Regions from separate parts of the Roseburia sp. AM16-25 genome, predicted to be linked through region 1. Evidence: predicted binding sites of a transcription regulator. Region 1 holds the regulator's gene; each other region holds the start of a gene.
What was found. Region 1 encodes NrdR, which represses ribonucleotide reductase genes. Its sites were predicted from a motif close to CACAANATNTTGTG; they were not measured.

Region 1 (5,766 bases):
CCCAGACCAATCTTTTGGCATTGAATGCCTCCATTGAGAGTGCCAGAGCCGGTGAGGCTGGCAGGGGATTTGCTGTGGTTGCGGATGAGATCCGCCAGTTGGCAGAGCGTACCAAGCAGGAGACAGAAGAGATCAGCAAGATCTCTGATGATCTGACAGAGAATGCGACCAGGGCAGCCAATGCGGTTTCCCAGTCTGTTAGCGCAACGGATGCACAGGACGTCATGATCACAGAAGCATCCGAGAGTTTTGAGGCGATGAATGATAATGTGACAGAATTGATTACCCATATCGAAAATATCGATGATCGTCTGAGCAGACTTTCCGAAGCCAACAATCAGATCGTAGATAACATTACCAACCTATCAGCAACGACCGAGGAAGTGACCGCATCTTCCAACCAGGCAGCTGAACTTTCCAATGCCAATATGGAAAATGCGGAGAGCGCGAAGAATCGACTGACAGGTGTATTGGATGTGTCACATCAGTTGGATAAATATTTGTAAAATAGGTAACAACAGGCTAATAGATTAGGAATGTGAAAGAAGATTTGGACCGGCGAGAGTTGGTCCTTTTTTCAATTGCGTCATTATGAAATTGGACTTGGAAATCTAACCGCCTACCGTGTATGGTAGAGATATTTACTGATCTGACAGTATGGATGGGAATCAAGAAGATTATCGACCAGATAAATGCTAATGCAGTAGCGTAAATGATATCCTCCCCCCAAAAAAAAGAAAGAAATGTACATTCCTCCCTAAATGTGATAGACTAAATATTGCTGTATCAGGGCTTTTAAGAAGCATGACAACGGAAAAGATTTTAATAAAATCAATACTTTTCAAAGGAGAAATATAAATTATGAAACTTGGAATCGTCGGACTGCCGAACGTAGGCAAGTCTACTTTATTTAATTCGCTGACCAAGGCAGGCGCACTTGCAGCCAACTACCCATTCGCAACGATTGACCCAAATGTGGGCGTGGTCAGTGTGCCGGATGAGAGACTGAAAAAACTGGCAGATCTTTACCAATCAAAAAAGGTGACACCGGCTGTTATTGAATTTGTCGATATTGCGGGCCTTGTAAAGGGAGCCAGCAAGGGAGAGGGACTTGGCAACCAGTTCCTTGCCAACATCCGTGAATGTGATGCGATCGTACATGTAGTACGTTGCTTTGAAGATACCAATATCGTGCATGTGGATGGAAGCATTGATCCGCTCCGTGATATTGAGACCATCAATCTGGAACTTCTTTTCTCCGATTTGGAGATTTTGGAGAGAAGATATGCAAAGACTTCCAAGGCTGCCCGTATGGACAAGTCTTTACAAAAGGAAGCCGCTATGCAGGAACGTCTGAAAGAGCATATGGAAGCAGGTAATTCTGCTCGCACTTTTGAACTTCTGGATGAGGATGAGGAAGCCTACTTCAAGGAGTATGGACTTCTTACTGCAAAGCCGGTCATCTATGCTGCCAATGTATCCGAGGATGAGGTGGCAAATGACGGCGCAGACAACGCAGGTGTTGCAGCCGTTCGTGAGTTCGCGGCAAAAGAAGGAAGTGAAGTCTTTGTGATCTGTGCGGAGATCGAGCAGGAGATCGCAGAACTGGATGATGACGAAAAAGCGATGTTCTTAGAGGAACTCGGCATGAAGGAATCCGGTCTGGATAAACTGATCAAGGCTAGTTATTCTTTATTGGGCTTGATCTCTTATCTGACTTCCGGCGAGGATGAGACACGTGCATGGACCATCACCAAGGGAACCAAGGCTCCGCAGGCAGCAGGAAAGATCCATACCGACTTTGAGCGTGGCTTTATCAAGGCTGAGGTCGTAAACTTCCAGGATCTTTTAGATTGCGGCAGCACTGCAGCAGCCAAGGAAAAAGGTCTGGTGCGTGTAGAGGGCAAGGAATACGTCGTACAGGATGGTGATGTGATCCTTTTCCGCTTCAATGTATAATTTCAAAGTGTGACTTATCAAGGCTTTCTACATATACTGTAGAAAGCCTTATTTTGTGGTGGACTGCCATGCTTTTGTGTGAATTACAGACAAAAGATGTGATCAATGTATGCACAGCCAAATGCCTGGGACGTGTGATGGATCTGGAGATCGATGAAAAAAGAGGCTGTATCTGCACCCTGATCGTACCATCCAAAGGAAAGATCTGCGGCTTCTTTTTACATGAGTGTGAATACTGGATCCCCTGGTGCCAGGTCTGCCGTATCGGTTCGGATATGATCCTGGTGGATGTCAATGAAAAGGAAGTCATGCACAAACCATAAGACATGTCGAAAATAGTGCGAATTGCTTGACAATTCATACAAAATCCGTGTAATATAAATCTATATATTGTGGTTTAGGCGAAGCGGATTCGCTAAGAAATGGAGGGAAGGCATGAAGTGTCCTTTTTGTAGTAGTGAGAATACCAGAGTAATTGATTCCAGACCGGCAGATGACAACAATTCTATCCGCCGCCGTCGTATGTGTGATGAATGTGGCAAGCGTTTTACGACCTATGAAAAGGTAGAGACGATCCCTTTGATCGTGATCAAGAAAGACAACAACCGTGAACAGTATGATCGTGCCAAGATCGAGGCCGGTGTGCTCAGAGCCTGCCATAAGCGTCCGATTTCTGCCAACGACATCAACAAACTGATCGATGAAGTGGAAACAGAGATTTTCTCCAGAGAGGAAAAGGAGATCCCGAGTGACGAGATCGGCGAGATCGTTATGGATAAGATCAAGGATCTGGATGATGTTGCTTATGTCAGATTTGCCTCTGTTTACCGTGAGTTTAAAGATGTCAATACATTTATGAGTGAATTAAAGAAAATGTTAGACAAATAAAAGGGTTAAGATTTTTTTACATGATCCGATATATTTTGTGTAAGGAACAAGAAGTTTTCGTGAGAGCGAAATTAGGAGTATAAGATGAATATATCAGGTATCCGACCAGCCGTTGGATTTTATGATTATAACAGCATAAAGCAAGTCGAGAGTGTACCGGTCGCATCCCAGTCTATTTATATAGATGGTACGACCAAGGTATCCGTCAATGTCGCCGAGGCAGGCACACAGCAGGATGCATCAGCCAGAAGCAGACAGACCTTTGGAGCATACGACTATGCCAGCCAGTACGAGCCGAAGGCAACCTATGATCTCAAGGGCGCTGACAGCGATATCCGATCATTGGATGTGGCAAAGGCAGTCTCTGATATGCAAAAGGATGAATTGATCCATCAGTATCAGTACTTTGTAGGTCAGGATCTGGCAGTGGAAGCATCCCAGACACCATCTATGCGCGGCGCAGAAGACTTCTCACTCTAGGACAGAAAGACAGATTACATAGAGATTCTCATTTGTGGATGAGGATCTCTTTTTGTTTTATGGAAAATTCCCTTTTACTCATTTTTTCATGCGGGAAAACATTGTCTTTTACAGGTAATTTGCCTATAATTAAATTGGTATATTTTTCAACAACAGAAAGAGGTATAAGAAGATGAGAATAAAGGCAGAAGATACATTTGCGATCGTCATTGATTATCAGGAAAAGATCTTGCCGGCAATGAGCGGGCAGGAGGAACTGCTCCGCAAGAGCCAGATCTTACTGGGTGGCTTGAAGGCACTGGAAGTACCAATGATCCTTACCACACAGTATGCCAAGGGACTGGGCAATAATATCCCGGCGATCACAGATGCCATGGGTGTGACAGAAGCGATCGACAAGAATACTTTCAGCGTATATGACAATGAGAGCGTCCGACAGACCATCCCGCATGGCAAAAAGAATGTCATCCTGTGCGGTATCGAGGCGCATATCTGTGTCTTACAATCTTTGATGGATCTGCAGGCAGCAGGCTATCAGACCATTCTGGTGGCAGACTGTGTAGCCAGCAGAAGCGACAGAGATCTGGCATTTGCCTATGAGAGAGCAAAGCAGGAAGGTGCGATCATCACGAGCGCAGAAGCCATCCTTTACGAATTGGCAGGATCTTCCAAGCATCCTGCATTTAAGACGATCTCTGCCTTAGTAAAATAAAAAGAAATGATGAATGGAGAAAAGAAATGAAAATAGGAATTGGAAACGATCATGCAGCAGTTACTATGAAAAATGAGATCAAGGCATACTTGGAGGAATTGGGACACGAGGTTGTAGACTTTGGTATCTCCAAGGAGGAAAGTTGCGATTATCCGGTATATGGAGAAGCCGTGGGACGCGCTGTTGTATCCGGTCAGGTGGAATGTGGCGTACTTATTTGCGGTACCGGTGTTGGGATTTCCATTGCAGCCAATAAGGTGCCGGGCGTGCGTGCAGCAGTATGTTCCGATACGACAACAGCCCGTCTGGTAAAAGAACACAACAATGCTAATATCATTGCTTTTGGTGCCCGCATCGTTGGTATCGAAGTGGCAAAAGATATTGTCAAAACATATTTAGATGCAGAGTTTCAGGGCGGACGCCATGAAAAGCGTATCGCTATGATCCACGAGATCGAGAATAAAAGATAAGGAAATATAGTCTATGCCAAAGATGATTTATCTGGGAATCTTGTTTGTGCTGACACTTCTGGTGGTAGCATTCGCCGGTATGATCCGGGAAAAACAGGATCGGGTCAGTAAAAGCATATTTACACTTTTTGTTGCAGTCGTTGTTGCCGTTGTAGCCAATGGCATCTTTATCATGACAGATGAGAAAGCAATTGCTACGGTTTCTCACTCTGTCTTTTTGGCATGCATTGACTGGCTGCTCTTGTTCATGCTCCGCTATGTCTATTTTTACACGGACAATGAGGAAAAACAGGTCAAATGGATGACACCGTGTTACCTCGTGGCTGGTCTGGAAACGGTTAGTATGCTGCTCAATCCTTGGCTGCATCATGTCTTTATCTTAAAGGAGGCTTTTTCAAAGTCTTACGGGGCATATTTTTATCCGACAGGTTATTCCGGTATTTTTTATGTGCATCTGGCTTATTGTTATGGACTGGTTGCCTGGATCGTGCTTCTGTTGATGGTAAAGATCCGCCATACGGCGCGTTTGTACCGCAAGAAATATACATCCATCCTGGTGTCTTTTCTGGCAATCATCATATGTGATGCAATCGGACTGGCGCTCAATCTGCCAATCGATATTTCCCTGATCTTTTATGGGGCAGCGGCACTGATCATTTGCTTTTTTACCGAGTTTTATGTGCCACAGGCTATGCGTGACAAGATCCTTGCCAATGCGGTACAGATCGCAGAGATGGGCGTAGGCTGTTTTGACATCAGTGGAAAATGTATCTATGTCAATCGGCGTGGAAAGGACATGTTCTACCGCTACAAGCATCTTGCCCTGGACGAGGATTTAAGCGTTGCAGAGCAGTATTTTGAGGGCTGGCTCAAGCGGCATTGGAAAGAGGAATGTAGCGAGCAGGTCTATATGGAGCATTTTGAGGCAGATGATAAGACCTTCAATTATGAGTTTACCGTACAGCGTCTGACGGACGAGGAAGATGTATTCTTGGGCTATTTTATTACCTGTATTGACCGGACGGAAGAGACGGAGAAATACAGGGAAGAACATTTTCGTGCAACGCATGACCTTTTGACAGGTATCTATAACGAGCAGTATTTTGAGGAAAGGGTGACAGAGACCCTGCGCACGGCGGGCAAGCCTTACGTCATGATCACTTCCGATATCAAGGATTTCAAATTGATCAATGATATATTGGGAACCCAGCGCGGTGATGAGATCCTCAAGATGCATGCGTACTTTTTCCGGGAGCG
Region 2 (5,766 bases), on a different contig from region 1:
GATCCCATGTGACCGGGTTCTGGCAATCCTTGCAGCAATGATCGCAGCCGGCAACCCATAAGACCACACGCAGACCGTCGCCGTTTAGCATATCGTCTTTTGTTATATTATGATAACGCATTTATTCCACCTATACTACATACTCTTTCTTTCTGCTATTTCTGCCATCTTGGCATCATTCAATCTGGTATCTCCCTTGACTCTGGAGTAAGAAAGATATCCATTCATACGCTCGATCTTGGTCAGATTCTTGCTGCCGCAGACCGGACACACATCCATATCCAATTCCTCATGACCACAATCATCACAATAGGAAAGGGAAAGGTTGACGCCCTCGTAAAATCCCATTTCCATGGCACGGCGTACCAAGGTCTTGACTGCCTCTTTGTTGTAGCCGATCGGGTATTTTACATACTGGATCTTGCCACCATTGGAAAGTTCCCAGAAACGATATTCCAGATCCTGCTTCTGGATCGGTGTGATATCTTCTGTGACATGACAATGAAAACTGTTGCTGACATATTCACGGTCAGATACATTTTCAACGATACCGTATTTCTTGCGGAACTGCTTTACCTGTAAACCGCAAAGGTTTTCTGCCGGTGTACCGTAGATTGCATAAAGATTGCCGTCTTCTTTTTTAAACTCATTGATCTTGTCATTGATGTGCTCCAAGACCTCTACCGCAAACTGTCCGTCCTCTACCAGGGACTTGCCATTGTAGAGTTCCTGCAATTCGTTGAATGCAGTAATGCCAAAAGAAGCTGTAGCGGTCTTTAAGATTGGTTTGATCTTGTCATTGTATTTCAGATGTCCGCCATAAAATCCGCCTTCACAATATGCCAGTGGATTGGTGGATGCACGCATCTCACCAAGATAAGCATAGGTACGGATATGGAGTTTACGGATAAGTTCCAGATAGTAATCCAACACTTCGTAAAAGTCGCGGCTCTCCTGTCTTGCCTTTGCCAAGATCATTGGCAGATGCAGGCTGACGGCTCCGATATTAAATCTGCCGACAAAGACCGGACGATCCTGATCGTCTGCCGGATACATACCGCCTCTTTCATACCAAGGAGAAAGGAAGGCACGACAGCCCATCGGACTGATGATCTCTCCGTATTGCTTATACATGCTGGCGATATAGCCCTTACCGGTCAGGCTCAGCCAATCCGGATACATGGTCTTTCTGGAACATTCGATGCCTGCTTCAAAGACATCTTCCAATTCCTTGCCCGGTCCGTGTAAATTCTCATCATATAAAAATACGATCTTCGGGAAAAGTACCGGTTTCTTATGTCCCTTTTTGCCCTGTCCGTTCATGCGGACACGGAGCATGCAGATGGTCGCCATCTTGGCAAAACGAGTCGTTCCGGTTCCGGCGGTCACCGTGATAAACGGATAATCTCCACGGCTGCTGGCAACGGTATTGAACTTGTACTCCCAGCCCTGGAAGCCCTGTTCAAAGTCACGTTCTACATCTGCCATAGCGGTTGCTTCTGCCTTTTCTTGGGAAAGTCCCAGACCTGTATATTTTTCCACATACTTGGCAAAAGAAATCTCTGCGTATTTATCCAGGATCAGATCTGCGCTTGGCACCGTAAAGCCGCCATACTGCTGGCTGGCAGCACTCAGCACGATATCTCCGATCACGTCAAAGGCAACATCCAGGGATTTCGGCTCATTGTACCAGATATTTCCCATCTCAAAGCCGCCCTCCAAGACTGCTTTGACATCAAAAAGGCAGCAGTTCATGGTATCACGTCTGGCTGACATATCATGGATATAGATATAGCCGTCACGAATGGCCTGAATCTCCTCTGTCGTCAGGAAGAACTTCTTGTATAATTCACGGTTGAACTCGTTAAAGATCAGGCTTCGCTTGGTAGATACCAAAGCAGAGTCCGTATTGGCATTTTCCTTGTCACCGATATACATAATGGACTGGCTCTTGGTATAGACATCGTCTAACATCTGCACAAAGTCCTGCTTGTAATTACGGTAATCCCTATAACTCTTGGCTACCACCGGATTGACTCTTTCCAGTGCGCCCTCTACGATGTTATGCATCTGGGCAATCTCGATGCGGTCGATACCGAGAGCAAATACTTTTTCTTCTACAAACTGGCAAATAAACTTTTCTTCTTCTTCTGTAAAATTGATCAATACCCTGCATGCAGATTTGTTGACTGCATCCACGACTTTTTGTACGTTAAAATCCTCTAATGTTCCGTCTTTTTTTACTACTTTTATCAACGATTACGCTCCCTTTCTTATCTATATGTCGATATAGCACATCCTGCAATATACTATATCTTGTGCTCCGTTTCTACATTCTAGCATCATAGGAAATGGCAGTCAATAGATTTTTAAGCAATCTCTGATTTTTTGTCACGTTCCATGAGACTGCGCACGGCAAGGCGGGGATCTACGTCATGAAACAAGACCTCATTGACCTGTTCTATGATGGGCAGACTGACCTGGTATTTTTTTCCCAGCGCCAGTGCCGCCTTGGCTGAATAAACACCTTCTACAACCATATGCACCTGATCCATGGCATCCTTTGGACGCAAGCCCTGACCGATCAGCATACCTGCCTTACGGTTTCTGCTGTGACGGCTGGAACAGGTCACGATCAGATCCCCTGTGCCTGCAAGACCACTCAGGGTCTGCGGAAGTCCTCCCATGGCAAGTGCCAAGGAAGATATTTCCTTGATGCCGCGTGTGATCAGTGCCGCCTTGGTATTGTCCCCATAGCCCAGACCATCCGACATACCGGCAGCCAGCGCGATGACATTCTTTAAAGAGGCACCGATCTCAATCCCGGTCACATCCGTGCTGGTATAGACACGGAAATTTTCATTCATAAAGGCATTCTGTAAAAATTCTGCCACGGCTATATCGCGTGAGCCGGCAACCACAACGGTCGGCAGACCTTTTACGACTTCTTCTGCATGAGACGGACCGCTTAGAACGCCCACCTTAGCATCCTTCCCCAAGACATCTTCTAAAATACCGCATTGGGTCAAAAGGCTATCTTCCTCGATTCCCTTGGAAACACTGCAAAGGATCTGGTTCTTTTCCACATAAGGCTTGATCTTTTCTGCGGTCTCTCTGGTTGCCGTAGAAGGAACCGCTAAGACCAGAAGATCCTTGCCCAAAAGACAGGAAGAAAGATCCCAGGTCAGGCTCATTTCCTTTGGAAGCATGACTCCCGGCAGTTTGTCACACTCCCCGCTTGCCTGCATCTTTTCGATCTGTTCCCTTCTATGTCCCCACAGACTCACCTGACATCCGTTATTCTGTAATAAAATTGCCAGCGCACATCCCCAACTTCCTGCGCCGATGACACCAACTTTCATTTTCCGCTCCTTTACTTCCATGCAAAAGAACCCTGCCAAAAGCAGGATTCCTTGACTGATTTGCTAGTCTCGTTTTGATTTAAAAGAAAACTTGTTTTCATTACCTGCCAAAAGCCGCTTGATATTGCCCCGATGCAATACAATGGCAAGGATACAGGCAAAAGATACTAAGATCTGGGCTTCTAAAAGATCCGACGTGGCAAATGCCAGCCAGCCCTTTGCCCCAAAGATCCAGATCTGTACCATGAGTCCCAGCGCCGCCAGAATAGATCCCAGAGACACATAGCGTGTGATCGCCACTGCCAGAACAAAGATCAGAACACAAAGTGGCAGACACTGCGGAAAGAGGGCTAGGATCATACCAAAACTACAGGCAATGCCCTTGCCCCCCTTAAACTTCATAAAGAAAGGGAAATCATGCCCCAGTATGGCACCCAGTGCCCCGTATAATTCCAACAAGACAATATGCTCCGGGTATGATGTGCGAAAAAGAAGCCAGACGACTACCACTGCCGCCACACATTTTAAGCAGTCACACACCAGTGTCAGCGCACCTACCTTGATGCCTAAAATACGCATGGTGTTGGTCGTACCAATATTGCCGCTTCCCTGTTTGCGGATATCCACATCTTTTTTCTTGCCAAAAAGATAGCCCGATAAGATCAATCCAAAGGCATAACCGATCGCAAGTGCGACGAGCCTCATCAATTCCATAATTAGTCGTCCTTTCTCTCCCGGATGATAAACTTAAGGGAAGTCCCCTCAAATCCAAAGGCATCACGGATACGGTTCTCCAAATATCTGGTGTAGGAGAAATGCATCAATTCCTTGTCATTGACAAAGATAACAAATGTCGGCGGCTTGACTGCCACCTGGGTCACATAGTAGATCTTGAGACGCTTGCCCTTATCGGATGGCGGTTGCTGCATAGCAACAGCCTCGGTCACGATCTCATTTAAGACACCTGTCGCAACACGCATAGAATTATTCTCAATCACGGCATCGATGGTCTCATAGATCTTTGGCAGACGCTGTCCCGTCAAAACGGAAATAAACATGATCTGCGCATATGGCATAAAGGATAAGGTCTGTCTGATCTTTTCCTTATGCTTGTAAATGGTCTTGTCATCCTTTTCGATGGCATCCCACTTGTTGACTGCAATGATAATGCCCTTGCCGCGCTCATGTGCGATCCCGGCGATCTTGGCATCCTGCTCTGTCACGCCCTCGGTCGCATCGATCATCACGATCACGACATCTGCCTTTTCTACGGCAGCAACGGCACGAATGATACTAAATCGCTCCAATTCTTCCTTGATCTTGCTCTTGCGGCGCAATCCTGCCGTGTCGATAAAGATATATTCCTTGCCATGGAACTTGACCTTGGTATCGACCGCATCTCTGGTAGTTCCAGCCACATTGGAAACGATCACACGGTTCTCGCCCACCAGACGGTTGACAAGGGATGATTTTCCTACGTTTGGTTTGCCAACGATCGCGATCTTAGGAATATCCTGATCCTCATCTGCGCCAGCATCTTCCGGGAAATGTGCGATCACCTGGTCTAGCATATCCCCAAGCCCTAACATAGAGGAAGATGAGATTGGAATCGGATCCCCGATACCCAGATTATAAAATTCATAGACATCCGCCATGTATTTTTCAAAACTGTCAACCTTGTTGACTACCAAAACGACCGGTTTTTTGGAACGGCGCAGCATATCCGCTACTTTTGCATCCGCATCTACCAGTCCCTGTCTGACATCTGTCATAAAGATGATGACATCTGCCGTATCAATGGCGATCTGCGCCTGCTCACGCATCTGGCTGATGATAATATCTTTTGATTCCGGCTCAATACCACCGGTATCGATCATGGTAAATTCATGCTTCAACCATGTAACATCTGCATAGATACGGTCTCGGGTCACTCCCGGCGTATCTTTTACAATCGAAATCCTCTCTCCTGCCAAGGCATTGAACAAAGTAGACTTTCCTACATTTGGTCGTCCTACAATGGCAACTACAGGCTTACTCATATTTTCCTCCATCTATTTATAATGTAATTAATTGTTTCACGAGATCTTGTCCGCTTGATTTTACAATATCCACCTTTACTTGTAAAGCGTCACTTAACTGGGCGACCGTCACATCATCCAAGAAATCCTGTTCCTCGGCACGCACCATATTCTGCGGTAAGAGCAGGTGGCTTCCCAGCGGCTGTTCCTTGAGTTGTGCCATCAGATCCTGTCCTGTGATCAGACCAGAAACCGTGATCTTTTCGCCAAAGAAATCGTTGCGGATCTCATAGACATACACGGTGACTTTGGGAAATTTCTCCATGAATTCCTGACACAGCATGCGGATAAAAGGGGCTGCCAGCCTTCCGGTCGCGATCGCACAT
Region 3 (5,766 bases), on a different contig from region 1:
CCTTGGTAGAGCAGTGACAAAGGTGGAGTCTTGCACCGGTCTCCTCCGCCAGCATGATGTCACGGGCTACGATCACGTTCTCTACGGCATTGGAAATACCGGATACGCCAAGTTCCTTTGACTTATTTCCTTGATTGATGACACCGCCCTGCACCAGATTGATGTCCTCGCAATGTGCCAGTACCGGGATGTCTGCCTTTGCTACGATCTTCATGGCTTCCCGGTAAAGTCCCGAATCCATAACGCTCTTGCCGTCCTCGGAGATTGCCGGGATACCGGCTTTTATCATGCCGGATAGGTCTGACAATTCCTTACCCTCCATGCCTTTTGTCACAGAACCCACCTGCAATACATGGGTCAGCCCAACCTCTGCTGCCTTATCATGCACATAGTGGATGACTTCCGGGCAATCGGCGACCGGCTTGGTATTTGGCATGGCAACGATCGTGGTATATCCCCCATGTGCTGCTGCCCGCGATCCGGTCTCAATGTCTTCTTTTGCGGTAAGTCCCGGGTCGCGCAGATGCACATGCAGATCGATAAATCCCGGAAAAACATAGCAGCCGCTGGCGTCGATCACCTGATCGTCCGCTCCTGCCGCCAGATCCTTTTGCATCTTTGTCACGCGATCTCCTTCCACATAAAGATCCATGACCTCATCCGTTCCTGTCGGTGGATTTAAAATGTGTCCGTTTTTGATTAAAATTCCCATCTTTCACTCCTGTTCACAGGGACGTTCCTTTTGCCACAAGGATTGTCCCCTTTGGTCTTTTTCAAAAAGAAGGGACGAAAGGTTATGCCTTCGCCCCTCAAATGCTATTGTTGTACCAGTGTCTCATCCACAAACTTTTGAATGTTGGATGCGTTCACATATTTCTTGGTATGTTCTCCGTCTACCACAACAAGCGTCGGTGCCTGCATAACACCATACTGCTGTGTCAGTTCCACATTTTCCTCTGCGTCGATCACAACGTATTCCTGATCCTTTAAGATCTCCTTTGCCATGGCGCAGTTTGGACAAGTCTTTGTGGTAAAGAGATATTTTACACTATGCAAAGGCTGGATCTTGACATCATCTTCCGTGATTGTCACCAAACTCTTTGCCGGCTTTTTCAAAACAGACTTCTTGATGTCATATAACTTTCTGTTCTTGTATTCCTGGGTCTTACCCTCGTTCCAGTTCTGTACCGGACGATAGTAGCCTGTGATACGGGAATATACTTCTGCCTTTGCTCCACAATGCGGGCAGGTAAAATGCTCGCCTGCGATATATCCATGCTCCTTACATACAGAATAGGTCGGAGACAAGGTGTAATACGGCAACTTGTAATTTTCTGCGATAGTGCGAACCAGTTTTGCCGCTGACTCCCATGTGTCTAACTTTTCACCCAGGAATGCATGGAATACGGTTCCTGAAGTGTAAAGGGTCTGCAAGTCATCCTGAATATCCAATGCGTCAAAAATGTCGGATGTGTATTCTACCGGCAAGTGTGAACTGTTGGTATAGAAAGGTGTATCTCCTTCCTTGCCTGCCGTCTTGATATCCGGGAACTGTGCAACATCATGCTTTGCCAGACGATAAGTCGTAGACTCAGCCGGTGTTGCCTCCAGATTGTAAAGATCACCGTATTCTTCCTGGTAATCAGACAGGCGCTCGCGCATATGGTTGAGGACGTCCTTGGTAAACTGCTGTGTCTCTTCATGTGTCAGATCCATGCCAAGCCACTTTGCATTGAGTCCCACTTCGTTCATACCAATCAGACCGATCGTTGAAAAATGGTTGTCAAAGGTTCCCAGATAACGCTTGGTATATGGATAAAGACCTTCATTTAAAAGTTTGGTGATGACACCACGCTTGATCTTTAAGGATCTTGCGGCAATATCCATCATATGATCCAGTCTTGCATAAAAGTCTGCCTCGTCCTTTGCCAGATATGCGATACGCGGCATGTTGATCGTAACAACGCCAACAGATCCGGTACTTTCACCTGAGCCAAAGAAACCACCGGATTTCTTGCGGAGTTCTCTCAAGTCCAGACGCAACCTACAGCACATAGAACGCACATCGCTCGGCTCCATGTCACTGTTGATATAATTTGAAAAATACGGTGTACCGTATTTTGCGGTCATTTCAAAGAGTAGTCTGTTGTTCTCGGTATCAGACCAGTCAAAATCTCTTGTAATAGAATAAGTAGGGATCGGATACTGGAATCCACGACCATTGGCATCGCCCTCGATCATGATCTCAAGGAATGCACGGTTGACCATATCCATTTCCTTCTTGCAGTCCTTGTACTTAAAGTCCATTTCCTTGCCGCCGACGATAGCAGGTAATTCTGCAAGATCTGCCGGAACGGTCCAGTCCAAAGTAATGTTGGAGAATGGTGCCTGTGTTCCCCAACGGCTCGGTGTATTTACTCCGTAAATAAATGCTTCGATACATTTTTTCACTTCGCGGTAGGTCAGATTGTCTACCTTTACGAATGGTGCCAGATAGGTGTCAAAAGAAGAGAAAGCCTGTGCTCCTGCCCATTCGTTCTGCATGATGCCGAGGAAGTTTACCATCTGATTGCAAAGCACGGATAAATGTGCTGCCGGAGCAGATGTGATCTTGCCGGAAATACCGCCCAGGCCTTCCTGAATCAACTGCTTCAAAGACCAGCCTGCACAATAACCGGTCAACATAGACAGATCATGGATGTGGATGTCCGCATTGCGGTGTGCCTCTGCGATCTCCTCATCATAGATCTCGGAAAGCCAGTAATTTGCCGTCACTGCGCCGGAATTGCTTAAGATCAGACCTCCTACAGAATAAGTAACGGTAGAATTTTCCTTTACACGCCAGTCTTCCACCTTTACATAACTATTGATAACGTCCTTGTAGTCTAAGATCGTAGACTTCATATTACGCATCTTTTCACGCTGCTTACGATACAGGATATATGCCTTAGCGACCTCGGTATAACCGGTCTGCTCCAAAACGGTCTCAACACTGTCCTGGATCGCCTCTACCGATACCTTTCCGTCCTTGATCTTATCCTGAAAATGCGCAGATACGCGCAAAGACAATAAACCAATGATATCATCATTATAAGACATCTGTGTCGCATCAAATGCCTTGGCGATCGCATCATTGATCTTCCCCAAGTTGAACTCTGTTACTTGTCCATCCCTTTTCACAACTTCAAACATTTCCTAATCCACCTTTCAAAATCCCTTGGTTCTCCAAACTCCATACATGTAAGCGACATGTTTCTCGTTCAAACGCTATTTATGTATAAATTCTATCAAAATATGGTGCATGGGTCAATATCATTTCACTATATATAGTATTTTCGTCATTTTGACGACAAATACAAAAAATCCCCATGAAAAGCCGATTTCATGGGGTATTTTGTCACTTATTCATTTTGCATTTAATAAATCAATGCAAAAATTTTATCTAGTTTGTAGAAAAGTCTGCTCTCTTAAGGCTGCCTGATCCGTCGGATATTTTGCCAGATATTCTGTCATCTTCTCCTTGGCACTGCTAAAATCGCCTGTGTATTCCAGTGCTACGATCTCCCCCTTGAGCAGATCCTGCATCGCGGTATCATCTTCTTTTTTGATGCCTTCCTGATAATACTCCAATGCCTTGTCATAATTGCCCGCCTTGATCTCCATATTACCAAGAAGTGCCAGTGCCTCTGCCGAAGGCTTTTCTTCCTTGACATACTCTGCTAAAAGTTTGGATGCGCTGTCGCTGTCCCCGGATGCCTCATAAGTCTCTGCCAGATAGACCTTAGCGTCTGACGCCTTCTTCTCTACTGCCGTCTGCAAATATTCGATCGCCTGCTTATAGTCTCCCTGTTCCAGATAGATCCGTCCTTTGCCCAGATAGTCCTCACCGCTTTTTCCTTCCAGAGCCAGTGCCTCATCCAAGAAATTATCGCCCTCATCTTCCATCCCGGAGGCTTTCAGATTCTGGCTGATCAAAATATATAATTCGTAATTGCTGCCGGCGCGCTTGACCGCTTCTTCATAGTCTTTGATTGCCTTTTCCTTCTCTCCCTCGTTCAGATAAACGCTGCCCCGTAAAAAGCAGGGACGATAATCGGTCTCATCATAATCAACAATCGAGTCATAGACGGCTATGGTTTCCTTTAGATTGCCCTGTGCATACTCTGCTGCCGCCTTATAAAAACAGATATCCACGACATTCGCATCCACTTTTGCACCGGATAACTGCAATGCCGCATCAAAGGATTCTACCGCTGTCTTGTAATCTGCCGACTGCATGGCAGTAATGCCTGCCTCTTTCTTTTCTTCCATCTGCTGTGTCGTCTTGCTGCCACATGCACTCAAAAGCCCCAGACACAAAGTCAGACCAAGGGTTGCCCCCGCCAGACGTTTTATGACATTTTTGCATTCTTTACACATTTTAAAAAACTTCCTTTTATCTTGCATTTCATCTTTTTTCACTCCATTTATCATACCAAAACTATAGTTTTTTGTATAGAATGGTTCACATTTTATTTGTATTCGCATAGGCTATTAAAAACATATGCAAAGGTTTTCTCATGTCAAAGACCATCATTATAGATCCGGGCCATGGCGGTTTCGACCCCGGTGCCGTCTATGAAAACAGAAAAGAAAAAGATGACAACTTGAGATTAGCCCTGGCAGTAGGTCAGGAATTACAAAACGCAGGATATCAGATCATCTACACACGCACAGACGATCGTTACGATTCACCTTACGACAAAGCGCAGATCGCAAACTCTGCGGGTGGGGATCTGTTTTTATCCTTCCATCGTAATTTTGCCGAAACTCCAGATCTCTATCAGGGTGTGCAAGCCCTTGTATATGATAAAAATCCTCTGGCGCTCCGCGTTGCCAAAAATGTCAATGAAAACTTGGAGGAGATCGGATTTAAAAATCTGGGCATTGAATCCCGCAAGGAACTCGTTGTGCTCCGCCGCACTTCCATGCCTGCTGTTCTCTTAGAAGTCGGCTTTATCAATTCCAAAGAGGACAACCGACTTTTCGATGAGAATTTTGATGCTATTGCCCGCGCCATTGCAGATGGTGTGATGGCTGCTCTGCCACTGCGGACGACACATGCCCCGACGGCTTCTACAGAGCAGGTTCCCCCTATACCGCAGACCACTTCTGATGCTTCTCAGACGACTTCCGGCAAAACAAACCAAATGAGTGCAGATGCGCAACATGCTCCTGTGGAGGCAGCCTCTGCACCTGTGGAAAAGGCACGATCCATCGCACCGGAAGCCAGTCCGTCCGATCCGGTGGCTGACATGCGCCGGCAGCTTGCCGATGCGCCCTGTGAACCACTGCCTATGCCGGAAGAAAAACCAATGCCTCGTATGTGGTATTATGTGCAGGTTGGTCTTTTCCGCTATCCGGAGAATGCGGTCTACCTGATGGAGCAATTAAAGGGGCAGGGATATTCCGCAGTCTGGAAACGCATCGGCGGACTGATCGCCATCTGGGTCGGCCCTGTCGATAACTTGGACGAAGCCGTTGCCCTGCAGAGAAAACTGCAAAATGACGGCTATGAGACATTGATCGTCACGGATGACTATATCGGGAAGTAATAAAAATGCCAGAACCTGTTTTGATCCGGTTCTGGCATTTCTTTTCTCATTTTATGTTTTCTATACTTCTTCTGCTTTTTCCTCGTCCGACTTTGGCAGTTTGATATGCACTTTGGTGATACGCTTCTTATCCACGCCCTCTACCCGAAGCATCACACCATCCCCGGTCACA

Region 2: the regulator NrdR is predicted to act here: its motif matches at 2,308-2,321, upstream of nrdD (anaerobic ribonucleoside-triphosphate reductase).
Region 3: the regulator NrdR is predicted to act here: its motif matches at 3,319-3,332, upstream of DW183_RS04145 (ribonucleoside triphosphate reductase).

Annotation. Positions count from the first base shown of each region.
Region 1 is NZ_QUCW01000003.1:615,134-620,899, forward strand. Features, by position in the region: gene DW183_RS09990 (methyl-accepting chemotaxis protein) at 1-506, shown strand, start outside; gene ychF (redox-regulated ATPase YchF) at 862-1,959, shown strand; gene DW183_RS10000 (YlmC/YmxH family sporulation protein) at 2,028-2,282, shown strand; gene nrdR (transcriptional regulator NrdR) at 2,395-2,847, shown strand; gene DW183_RS10010 (hypothetical protein) at 2,932-3,327, shown strand; gene DW183_RS10015 (isochorismatase family protein) at 3,500-4,039, shown strand; gene rpiB (ribose 5-phosphate isomerase B) at 4,066-4,509, shown strand; gene DW183_RS10025 (GGDEF domain-containing protein) at 4,523-5,766, shown strand, end outside.
Region 2 is NZ_QUCW01000002.1:673,110-678,875, forward strand. Features, by position in the region: gene nrdG (anaerobic ribonucleoside-triphosphate reductase activating protein) at 1-121, opposite strand, end outside; gene nrdD (anaerobic ribonucleoside-triphosphate reductase) at 136-2,256, opposite strand; gene DW183_RS07165 (NAD(P)H-dependent glycerol-3-phosphate dehydrogenase) at 2,370-3,362, opposite strand; gene plsY (glycerol-3-phosphate 1-O-acyltransferase PlsY) at 3,426-4,076, opposite strand; gene der (ribosome biogenesis GTPase Der) at 4,079-5,401, opposite strand; gene DW183_RS07180 (DUF512 domain-containing protein) at 5,418-5,766, opposite strand, start outside.
Region 3 is NZ_QUCW01000002.1:50,114-55,879, reverse strand. Features, by position in the region: gene DW183_RS04150 (dihydroorotase) at 1-712, opposite strand, end outside; gene DW183_RS04145 (ribonucleoside triphosphate reductase) at 817-3,192, opposite strand; gene DW183_RS04140 (tetratricopeptide repeat protein) at 3,439-4,419, opposite strand; gene DW183_RS04135 (N-acetylmuramoyl-L-alanine amidase) at 4,560-5,594, shown strand; gene DW183_RS04130 (HlyC/CorC family transporter) at 5,655-5,766, opposite strand, start outside.